Regions from separate parts of the Microbulbifer sp. ABH2_005 genome, predicted to be linked through region 1. Evidence: predicted binding sites of a transcription regulator. Region 1 holds the regulator's gene; the other holds the start of a gene.
What was found. The regulator LexA, encoded in region 1, represses DNA repair genes until DNA is damaged. The targets are predictions, from matches to a motif close to ACTGTNTNTANANACAGT.

Region 1 (5,979 bases):
TTTGAGAAGCTACCCGATAGATAGAGGGTCCAAGAAAGGTTAAATCAACTCAGAGACATGAATTCATGAACACATGAACACATGAACAAAAGAAACGGCCGGGGCACCTCATCTTTGCGGCCCAAGTCCATCTGAATTGCAGCTATCAATTAAAAATACAACCTTTAAGGCAGAGCTGAAATACCCTACGAAACAGCCATAAATTGAAAAAATTTAATCTGTAGCGACAAACCACTTCGCAGCATTCACTTTTTTTGACTAATCGATAATTGTTCTCCTGCAAGCTTTTTTAGTGCTGCCCTATCAATTTTGCCAGTGGGATTGAGAGGCATACTATCCAGGATTATGATCACTTCAGGGGCCTTGTAACCGACACGCTCTCTCGCACAATCAATAACATCCTCAACACTTGGCGCAGGTACACCGCTCTTCAGCGTGATAAAAGCCCACACATCCTCTCCATGAACATCATTGTGAACGCCAACTACTCCAGCGAGATCAACCGCTGGATGCGCCATAACAGCTTCTTCAATTTCCTGGGGTGAGAGGCTTGAGCCATCTCGGACAATAATCTGCTTTTTTCGACCACGAAACCAAAAATAACCATGAGAATCGACACGCATAATATCACCGGTATCAAACCAGCCATTCTCAAGCACCGCTCGAGTTACTCCAGAATTAGCCCAATAACCAGTCATCACCGGCGCTCCACTGAGCCAGAGGTTACCATCTATATCAGAGGCAACCTCCCTCCCCTCGCCATCACGTAAGCAAGCAATATAACCTGGAGAAACTTTACCAACGGACCCAGCCTTCTCTATTGAGCTGGAAGGATTGAAAAGGCAATCTGGAGCCTCTGTGAGCCCGTAAGTCTCCTGGATCATCAGACCAGTCTTGCGGACAAATTCAACTGCAAGATTGAGCGGAAATTTATCACCACCAGTAACACACAATCGAAGTGACGCGAAGTCTTCACGCCTTGCATCATGGTTGCGCTCCATCGAGATAAAAGCTGCGGGAATCATCACCAGCACAGTTGGCCGGTGAGATCGCAATAAGGAAAGAATTTCTGGCCCCTCAAAACTTTGAGGAATGACAACCATTGCACCTACAGAAAATGCAGCCATGGCTGTTGAAAGTGACCCCACATGTGCAATAGAGGCTCCAGGTAAAACAACATCATTGTGTGATAGATTTAAAGCAGCAGCGAAACTTGCCACAACAGACCCAAAAGAAAACTGACTGTGTGTGACACCCTTCGGCTCTCCGGTACTGCCGGATGTAAAGAAAAGGAATGCACAATCCTCTAAATCTGATGAAGGAGGCCCAACCGCAGGCAATCCAGAATCAACCAAACTTTCAAAATTCCAGGTATTTTCAAGAGCACTCTCAAAAATAAGAATACCTTTACTCAATCCGCCAACAGATTTATTAGATCGAATATCCTCTCTACGCTCCTCACCTACGCACAAGGCTACTGCGCCACTCACTTCAAGAGCACGATCAATTTCGGCTGAGGTGTAGCGATAGTTTAATGGAATTGCAACTAGCCCTAGCTTGATGCATGAGAGAAAAAAAATAAGCATTTCGCCTCGGTTCGGCATCAAAGACGCAAACCTTTCACCTCGACGAAAACCCTTCGCTGCCAGCCTCTCAGCCAAAGTATCAATATCACTTTGCAATTCTCGCCAGGTCCACGCTCGACTGCCGCAAAGTAGCGCTATCTCATCTGGCTTACTGTCTAGAGCGACCTGTAAGAGATTCTTCAAGTTCGCGGGCTTTGGTAGGGGGTCTCCATAAATCGGCACAGTTTGGCGTCCTATTTAGAATACAGGCTAGCTAATAAGTAAAAATACCCCTAATTACAAGCGATCAAATATAAGAATAATAGCAGGCTCATTAATCAGCCTGACACGCATTACAAACCGCTGAAACTAGCATCTGGTGATCAAAGGGGAGTATACGATGGGCAATAGCTCAGAATAATCAAAGCCCCAAAATAGAGAACCCGCAGAGTGTTTGACTAGCTCTGAAAACTTACTAGAGCAATAGCCAAACCTCTTTGCCCCAACAAAAATTTACAATTTTTAAATTATTTTTGACTGGCTTTTGCCCGCAAATACTTCAAAATCAAGTGTACAGCCTCCTCGACAGTATCCACGATATGGAATAAATCAAGATCACCTGAATCAATACAACCCTTTTCCAGCACTGTATCCACTAACCAATTGTACAACCCACCCCAATAGCGCTCCCCAACCAGCACTATAGGAAATCGCCTTACTTTTTGTGTTTGCACAAGTGTTAAGGCTTCAAACAATTCATCCAGAGTACCGTAGCCCCCAGCTAGGCCAACAAAACCGGCGGCATGCTTAACAAACATAAATTTCCGCACAAAGAAATAACGAAAGTTCAAACTTATATCCTGATACGGATTGGCTGCCTGCTCAAAAGGGAGTTCAATATTTAATCCAATTGAGGGGCCAGACTGCCCAAAAGCCCCTCGATTACACGCCTCCATAAGACCTGGGCCACCACCGGTGATTACCGGTATCCCCTCGGCAGCCAAAAGCCCTCCAAGCTTTACTCCCTGCTGGTATTCCAAACTATCCTCTGTGAAACGCGCGCCACCAAAAACCGTTACAGCCCCTTTTAGTGCAATTAGACGCTCAATCCCGTCAACTAATTCCGACTGTATACGCAGAACCCTCCAAGCCTCGGGCATCTTTGCATCAAGCATTATTGTTCTCCCTTGTTCTCTCGTGCTGTCAGCTCTTTCAACTACTCTTTTTTTCACTCATTCTTTTCTTAATCAATGTAGCAGCTTGAATCGAGGCAAGGGGCGGGTTTGCGCAAACCTAAAATCTGTATATAATCCCAGCAACTGTATAAAAATACAGAAACTCTAGGTAAATCTATGACCAATCTCACCGCACGTCAGACTCAAGTATTAGAGCTGATCAAAACCTACCTGGATGACACAGGCTACCCCCCCACCCGCGCAGAAATTGCCCAGGAACTGGGCTTTCGCTCACCCAATGCCGCAGAGGAACACCTCAAAGCATTGGCGAGAAAAGGGGCCATTGAGATGGTCGCCGGCGCCTCCAGGGGCATTCGAATTCCAGATCACCAATCCGGTCTTCCCATCGTAGGACGTGTCGCTGCAGGCCACCCTATCCTGGCCACAGAGCATATTGAGGATTATTGCGACCTGCCCGCCAGCTTCTTTCACCCGCCAGCAGATTATTTACTCAGGGTGCACGGCATGAGTATGCGCAACGCAGGTATTCTCGATGGGGACCTGCTGGCCGTACAGAAAACCGAGCAAGTCAGAAATGGGCAGATTGTGGTTGCCCGGATTGATGATGAAGTAACTGTTAAACGCTTCCGCCGCAAAGGCAATCAGGCAACTGTGCAACTACTACCCGAAAACGAAGACTTTGAGACTATCCAGGTGGATATGCGGGATAAGAACTTTGTAATTGAAGGGCTCGCGGTGGGCGTGATTCGCCAAACCCCTTAAGAATAAACAGTTTACCAATGTCCATATACAACAACAGCGGCTCTAAGCCGCTGTTGAAACACTTTTACCTGCTCACCTTACCATAGATTAGATCAATGAATCGTATGGTTAACCGGCATTGATTCTTCCTCTTCGAAGTAACCAGGCTCCAGGTCGTCAAGATTCTGCACAGCTTCTATGCCCGCTTCCAGCATTGCCCTAGCCACCGCTACTTTGTGCTTACGTAAAAATTGGAGACTCTCGGCTGAGAAACGAATACTCACCAGAGGGGCCTCCTCGTGACCGGCGCGGCGCAGAGCCACATCGCCATTGGCCAACTCGATAATCTCAAAAGTTTCGGAGGACATTAGCTTTCCCTTCACTGCACATCAGTTTGCGCCCAGTGTACCACAGGCAATTTAGAAGTTTCAGTGGGTGCAAACAGATAGACAGAAAGGGAGCGAGGAGCCCTCAGCACTCCTCAAGATTGGCACGCTGCCTGCGTACCAACTCACTTAATGCAGCGTGCCATTTGAGCAGCACTTCGAAGGAAAGATCAACAGCTACAGGGCCCGCGACATTGTGCGCTGGTATCAGATTGCCACCCTGCCCCTTATCTTCCGCAAGCGGAGGTAGCCGCAAGAGTTGATGCCATGCGCGTAAAAACTCGCTCAGCCAACTCCCCGGCTCTGAGACCAACAACTGCAATTCCCTTACTTCAACACTGGCTTTCCCCTGGTTATGCAGACTATCCACAATAACCTGTAGGGACTCAGGCTCAAACCCCAGTTGCAATTGATGGGAAAGCTCAGCCAGGAAAGCCCGGTAAGCTTTCCACAATTGCAACAGGGCACCTTCCTCAAGAGCCATTCGCTGAATAGCAGAGTCAAAACTACTGGTGGCAAGCAGTTGGCTCTTGCGTAGCGCGGATGTAACCAGACCAGTGTAGGGATTGCTCATTTACTTTTTTGCCGCCACTTTCTTCGCTGCAGGCTTTTTCTTAGCCGCTGTGGACTTACTTGCCGCCTCAACCTTCCAGGCGCCATCCCGATAGAAAGCTTTCCAACCCGTCGCCTTTCCATCCTCCTCGGACTGGACATATTGCTCTTGGGTCTTGCGACTGAAGCGAACCACGGTATCCCGCCCCTGATCATCCTGTGCAGGTGCAGAGAACAAGAAACTGTACTTGGGATCGATCTCACTTTGGTGAGGTAGCAACTCTTTGACCAGCGGTGCACGGGTTTCACGGTTTTTCGGGAACTGACTGGCAGCCAGGAATAACCCGGAGGCGCCATCACGGAGGATGTAATGGTCTTCAACCTTCTGGCATGCCAACTCAGGCATGGGCACCGGATCCATCTTCGGTGGTGCCGGCTGGCCATTCTTCAACAGCTTACGGGTGTTCTTACAAGCTTCATTAGTGCAGCCAAAATATTTACCAAAGCGGCCAGACTTCAGCTGCATATCGCTTCCGCATTTATCACACTCAATAATCGGGCCATCATAACCTTTGATTTTGAACGTGCCCTGCTCCACCTCGTATCCATTACAGTCCGGATTGTTACCACAGATATGCAGTTTGCGATGTTCATCGAGCAGATAGCTATCCATCGCCGTGCCGCACTTGGGACAACGGCGCTTCTCCCGCAGCTGACGGGTTTCTGCATCCTCATCCTTATCTGCGTCTATCGCCTCATCACCGGAAACCAGATTCATTGTATTGGTGCAGCGCTCCTTGGGAGGCAGCGCATAACCAGAGCACCCCAGGAAAACACCGGTAGAACCCGTGCGAATCTGCATATGGCGGCCGCACTTACCGCATTCAATATCGGTATCCGTCGGCGTGTTGCGACGCATACCCGCATCGCTGGACTGAGCCTTTTCCAGTCGCGAAGAGAAGTCCTGATAAAACTCATCAAGCAGCTGCTTCCAACCCTTATCGCCGTCGGCGACCGCATCCAGAGATTCCTCCAGGTTTGCAGTAAAACCGTAGTCCATCAGGTTTTTAAAACTTTCACTGAGACGGTCGGTGACAATATCACCCATTTTTTCCGCATAAAAACGGCGGTTCTCTAGCCGCACATAGCCACGATCCTGGATAGTGGAAATGATTGAGGCATAGGTGGAGGGTCGGCCAATACCCCGCTTCTCCAGCTCTTTTACCAGGGCTGCCTCACTGAAGCGAGCTGGCGGTTTCGTAAAGTGCTGTTTCGGGTCTAGCTGCTCTAGTGAGAGCTTTTCACCCACCTTCACATCAGGCAGTACTAGATCCTCATCTTTTTTACCTGCCGGAGGCGCGACCTTGAGAAAGCCATCAAAGCGAATCACCCGGCCGCGAGCACGCAACTCAAATTCACCAGCGCTCACCACAATAGAGGTTGAAGTGTATTTCGCCGGGGTCATTTGACAGGCAACAAACTGTTGCCAAATCAGGTTGTAGAGCCGCTCTGCATCGCGCTCCATACCGGAAAGCATAT
Region 2 (5,979 bases), 1.8 Mb from region 1:
CACCGCGAGAGAGGCTCTGATTCGCTCGGGTATTCCCAAAGAGTACCCGGAAGTAGACCCGGACACGGCCAAAATGGGTATTTTTGGTCAGGTGTTGGGTAGTAAGGGTTTGGCGCCGGCGGAAAGCTATGAGCTGCAACCGGGCGACCGTGTTGAGGTGTATCGCCCGCTGATCGCTGACCCGAAGGAGGCGCGCAAGCAGCGCGCCGAGAAGGCCAAGCGATTGGCCGAAAAAAAGAAAGACGCTGAGGGCCCGGAGGCTTAAGGCCAGCCTGCCGGCTGCCAGTCGCCACTGGTGGCCACCAGGGAATCCTCTTCAAAATAAACGCTAAAGCGTTTCTGAATGATTTTGCCCTTCTTGTCGCGAACGCGGTTGATATAGTCCCAGCGGTTGGGATTGTAAGTGTCTTCCAGCAGCGGAGTGCCGAGAACAAATTGTACCTGGCGGCGGGTCATACCGGGCTTCAGCTGGTCGACCATCTCCTGGGTAATGATATTGCCCTGCTGTACCTCAATGCGGTGCACACCGGGAAACTTAACCAGTGTGCAGGCTCCGAGAAGGGCGCACAGGCTGGCAATGGCGATAAATTTCAGGCTAGGCGGCATTCATTGCTCCATTATGTTCTTTCATACGGCATCTCTGGCACCGATATTTAACGGCTAACCGGAATAGGCCCCTGTATACAGGGAAAGTTCCCTCCCGCTGCGATTTCCCCTTGTCTGGGTAGCTGGGGTTCCGCTGACTCCGTTCGGCATGGGATAATACCCGAAGAGTCGGCTCGCTGACAGGCGGGAATCTGTGGTCTTATTCGGGTATAGACCTCTTCAGTGGGCTGATGCAAGTAAAGACAATTCATAAATCCTGTCGGGAAATATCTATTCATGTCGAACGAAAACCAGGAATTGCGCAAGGCCGGTCTGAAGGTCACTCTGCCGCGGGTTAAGATTCTGCAGTTGCTTGAAAGCACCAGTGAGCAGCACCTGAGTGCTGAAGATGTGTATAAGCTACTGTTGGAAGCGGGGGAGGATGTCGGGCTGGCTACCGTCTACCGGGTGCTGACCCAGTTTGAGAGCGCGGGCCTGGTTGTTCGTCACAACTTCGATGGCGGCCATTCCGTATTCGAGCTGGATCGCGGAGATCATCACGATCATATGGTGTGCACTGATACCGGAAAGGTCATCGAGTTTCACAATGAGGAAATCGAAGAGTTACAGCGCCAGATCGCCGAAGAGCATGGCTATGAGCTGACAGGTCACAGCTTGGTGCTGTATGTGAAGGCGAAAGAGAAGTAAGCCTATCGGGTGCGGCGGCCGCCGCACCCATTACATGCCCGCTTACTGCTGAGGTTGGCAGGGCGGAGTATAAAGTTCCGGGAATTTCCCGACTTTATCCGCGTAAAACTCCCTGAGTTTATTCAGTTCCGCTTCCAGGTTTTCCCCCAGTTGCGCAATAGGGCCAATGCCCACTTCTTTTTTGGAAAAGTTGATAAAGCCCAATACCAGCGGCACCTTGGCGCTGCGTGCAATATGGTAAAAGCCGGATTTCCAGCGCTCGCTCAAGCCGCGGGTGCCTTCGGGAGGAATGGCGATGATCAGTTCCTTGCGCAGCTTGAACTGGCGGACGGTGGCATCCACCAGGTTGTTGGCCTTGCTGCGGTCCACGGCGATACCGCCAAACCAGCGCATGGGGCCTCCGAGGGGGAATTGGAACAGTTTGTCCTTACCCATCCACTGCGGAGTCATCTTCAGTTTAAGTGCGGCCAGAATAAAGTAATAGCCGTCCCAATTCGTGGTGTGAGGAGCCCCGATCAAGACATATTTTTTCAGCTTCAGGGATTGCTGATCGCCTTTGACGCGCCAACCGTGCAGCTTCAGCAGTAGCTTGGCTACTTGGCGCAGCATCGGTGTGACAATCGGGGTATTAAAAATCGTTCTCTGCATAAACTCGGCCGATACTACTCAAACAAAGTCAAACAAGCGGCCCAGTATATGGTGACTTTCGCTGCCACACCCAGTCATATTTGGTCTATTTGTCCTAAAACGGCATTTATCACCGGCTGGCCGGCTATTTTGCCGGATTGTTGGCGGTTATTTATTGATCTACACGCAATGATTGCCCACCTCCTCAGTGGGAGAGGTGGGCTGTCTTGCTGGTCAGTTCGATAATGCGTTCGGTGGCTTGTCTTGGTGGTTTGTCTCGATGGCTTGTAATGGACGTTGGGTTCAGCTCATAGCGCCCTGGTCAACATCTCTTCCGCGTGAGCCAGTGACTGGGGGCTGGGTTGTCCGCCCAGCATGCGCGCGATTTCCTCGCGGCGCTCCTCATTTTTTAGCTCACGCAGGGCGACAAACGCCTGTTCTCCATCGCTGTGCTTCTCTACCAGATATTGGCGGTGGGCCCGCGCCGCCACCTGTGCCAGATGGGTGACACAAATCACCTGGCCGCTGCAGCCATTGCGGGTCTCACCAAGCTGGCGCAGCAGACGGCCAACCACATCACCGGTGGCACCACCAATGCCCACGTCCACCTCATCAAAAACCAGGGTGGGGGTGCGCGAGGTCTGTGCCGTGACCACCTGAATGGCGAGACTCACCCGGGAAAGCTCACCACCAGAGGCAATTTTACCCAGGGGGCGCGGTGGCTGGCCGGGGTTGGTGGAAATCAGTATTTCCACCTCTTCCAAGCCGTGGCTGCAGGGTTTATCCAGAGCCTGTAGGGCAAGTTCGACCTTGGCGTGGGGCATAGCCAGATCCACCAGCTGTCGGTTTACCGACTCGGCGAGTGTTAACGCCGCCTGTTGCCGCAACTTGCTCAGCTTTGTGGCGACAGTGCGAAATTCCTTTTCTAACTTGCTGCAGGTGTCGGCGAGGCGCTCCAGGGTGTCCTCGGTGCCGATATCGTCCAGCTCCTCTTGCAATTGTCGCTGAAGAGCAGGCAGCTCACTGGGCTGCACGCGGTGCTTGCGCGCAGATTGATAAATTGCGCTGAGGCGCTCTTCAACTTCGGCGAGCCGCTCAGGGTCCATCTCGAAACGGTCGATATGCCGGGATAGGGTGCCGGCCGCTTCATCAATCTGGATGCGAGCGCTATCGAGCATTTGCGCCACTTCAACTAAGGCCGGCGCCTGCTCGGGCATGGCGGAAAGCAGTTGCAGGGCGCGGTGCAGTTGTTCGGCAATATCCCCCTCACCACCGGACAAAAGTGCGGCGAGTTGATAGCTGCCATTAAGAATGTCGCCGGCATTAGCCAGCTGCCGTTGCTCACTCTCCAGCGCTTCTATCTCTCCTTCACTCAGATCCAACTGCTCCAGTTCACGCAGTTGGTACTGTAACAGGGTTCGTCGGGCCTCGGCCTCCTCGGCGCTGTCGGCCAGATTGCGGTAGCGGCGGTACTGGTCCTGCCAGGTCTTATAGCGGCTGCGGGTTTCGGCGGTCAGCTCTTGGGCTTGGGCGAACTCGTCGAGCAGGCGGCGGTGGGTTTCTTTTTTAAGTAGGGATTGGTGTTCGTGCTGGCTGTGGATATCAATCAACTGCTCGCCTAGGGCGCGCAGCTGCAGCAGGGTGACTGGCTGGCCGTTGATGTATGCCCGTGAGCGGCCATCGGCACCGAGAGTGCGCCGCAGTATGACTTCCTGCCCGCTATCCAGCTCCTGGGATTGGAGCCAATCGCTCGCACTGGGGTAGCTGGAGATATCGAAGGTGGCACAGATATCGGCGCGCCGGGCACCTGCGCGCACCAGTTCGGCGCTGCCGCGGCCGCCCAGGGCGAGCCCTAGGGCATCCAATGTGATGGATTTTCCCGCGCCGGTCTCGCCGGTGAGCGTGCTGGTTCCGGGACCGAACTCCAACTCCAGTTGGTCCACCAGGGTGAATTGGCTGATAGACAGGTGCAGCAACATAGGTATCGCTTTTATGTCCTTATTGTATCGATAGGCTCGCGGCCCACTTTGTAGTGGTTATTTATACAGTATCCCCATCCGGTTAGCTATAGGGGCTGGGCCACATTACCCTGCCGGAATGCCTGGGCGCTAAAAACCACTTGAACTGTGCGGGGATGGCCCCATATAGCCCCCAGAGCCCGCGGGACGGGCCCAACTCATTACTGACAGAGTCGACGCGACGGAGAAAGCAGTGGCCAGAGAGCGCAGCGAAGAAGATCAGATTACCGAGGGGGTGCAGCCGGAAGCCCTGGCTGATGAGCACCTGACAAGGGCAGACGAGGCGGTTTCCGCGGAGATTGAAGACCCCTCCGCAGCCGAGCGAGAGCAGGCTGAAGAAGCCTTGCACGAAGAAGCTGAAAGTGCAGATGCGCTGCACGATGAAATTATCAAACTGCAAGAGCAGTTAACGGTGCAGAAAGACCTCGCCCTGCGCGCCCAGGCCGAGGAGCAGAATGCTCGCCGTCGTGCTCAGCAAGATGTGGAGCGCGCACGCAAATTTGCAGTAGAAAAACTACTGCAAGATTTACTGCCGGTTGTAGACAACCTGGAGCGTGCCCTCGCCACTATCGATACCAAAGATGAAGCCAACAAAGCGCTGGTGGAAGGTATCGAGCTAACCCACAAATCTTTCGTCGATACCTTGACGAAAAATTCCGTGGAAGTTGTCGATCCGGCCGGCGAGCCCTTCGACCCGGAATTGCATCAGGCTATGACCCAGGTGCCGAACGGGGAGGTGGAGCCAAATACGGTGATGGACGTGTTTCAAAAAGGGTATCGCCTCAACGGTCGCCTGGTGCGCCCGGCCATGGTGGTGGTTAGCAAAGCGCCGTAACGGCAGGTGTGGAAAACGGCCTTGAATTTTATCGGCCGGCACCAATATAGCTGACAACAGAAGAATTATTCGCGCGTTGTAGACAGAACAAATCTGGCAGCGCGCATCAATCGAGGATTTTACAAATGGGAAAAATTATCGGCATCGACCTGGGTACCACCAACAGCTGTGTGGCGGTACTGGATGGTGACAAAGCGCGTGTAATCGAGAACGCCGAAGGCGATCGTACTACACCTTCTATTGTTGCCTTCACTGACGACAACGAAATCCTGGTGGGCCAGTCCGCCAAGCGTCAGGCGGTGACCAATCCCCAGAATACCCTGTTTGCGGTTAAGCGTTTGATTGGCCGTAAATTCAAGGACGACGTTGTCCAGAAAGATATTAAGATGGTGCCCTACACCATCACCGAAGCCGACAACGGCGACGCTTGGGTAGAAGTGAAAGGCGATAAAAAAGCTCCGCCGCAGATCTCTGCCGAAGTCCTGAAAAAAATGAAGAAAACCGCGGAAGATTTCCTCGGCGAGAAAGTTGAAGCTGCAGTAATTACCGTACCGGCTTACTTTAATGACTCCCAGCGTCAGGCCACCAAAGACGCCGGCCGCATCGCTGGCCTGGATGTGAAGCGTATTATCAACGAGCCGACTGCCGCTGCACTGGCCTACGGCCTGGACAAGCAGGGTGGCGACCGCACCGTAGCGGTATACGACCTGGGCGGTGGTACTTTCGATATCTCCATTATCGAAATTGCGGACGTCGATGGTGAGAAGCAGTTTGAAGTACTGTCCACCAACGGTGACACCTTCCTCGGTGGTGAAGACTTCGACCTGCGCCTGATCGAATACCTCGCAGACGAGTTCAAGAAAGACCAAGGCATCGACCTGAAAGGCGACCCCCTGGCAATGCAGCGTCTGAAAGAAGCTGCAGAAAAAGCCAAGATCGAGCTGTCCTCCAGCCAGCAGACCGAAGTGAACCTGCCGTACATCACTGCAGACGCCACCGGTCCCAAGCACTTGGTGGTTAAGCTGACCCGCGCCAAGCTGGAAAGCCTGGTGGAAGAGCTGGTAACCCGCTCTCTGGAGCCGGTGAAAATTGCCCTGCAGGACGCCGACCTGTCCGCCTCTGGCGTAGACGAAGTGATCCTGGTTGGTGGTCAGACTCGTATGCCGCTGGTTCAGCAAAAAGTCACCGAGTTCTTCGGCAAAGAGC

Region 2: recN (DNA repair protein RecN) is a predicted target of LexA. The motif match lies at 3,952-3,969, and genes of this name have one in related genera.

Annotation. Positions count from the first base shown of each region.
Region 1 is NZ_JBSWWI010000001.1:2,372,939-2,378,917, forward strand. It holds gene ACXAFI_RS10310 (class I adenylate-forming enzyme family protein) at 246-1,808, opposite strand; gene ACXAFI_RS10315 (LOG family protein) at 2,093-2,797, opposite strand; gene lexA (transcriptional repressor LexA) at 2,918-3,523, shown strand; gene ACXAFI_RS10325 (hypothetical protein) at 3,616-3,870, opposite strand; gene ACXAFI_RS10330 (DUF6586 family protein) at 3,974-4,462, opposite strand; gene topA (type I DNA topoisomerase) at 4,463-5,979, opposite strand, start outside.
Region 2 is NZ_JBSWWI010000001.1:583,342-589,320, forward strand. It holds gene ACXAFI_RS02480 (RnfH family protein) at 1-265, shown strand, start outside; gene ACXAFI_RS02485 (outer membrane protein assembly factor BamE) at 262-606, opposite strand; gene fur (ferric iron uptake transcriptional regulator) at 883-1,293, shown strand; gene ACXAFI_RS02495 (1-acyl-sn-glycerol-3-phosphate acyltransferase) at 1,336-1,941, opposite strand; gene recN (DNA repair protein RecN) at 2,229-3,899, opposite strand; gene grpE (nucleotide exchange factor GrpE) at 4,132-4,773, shown strand; gene dnaK (molecular chaperone DnaK) at 4,899-5,979, shown strand, end outside.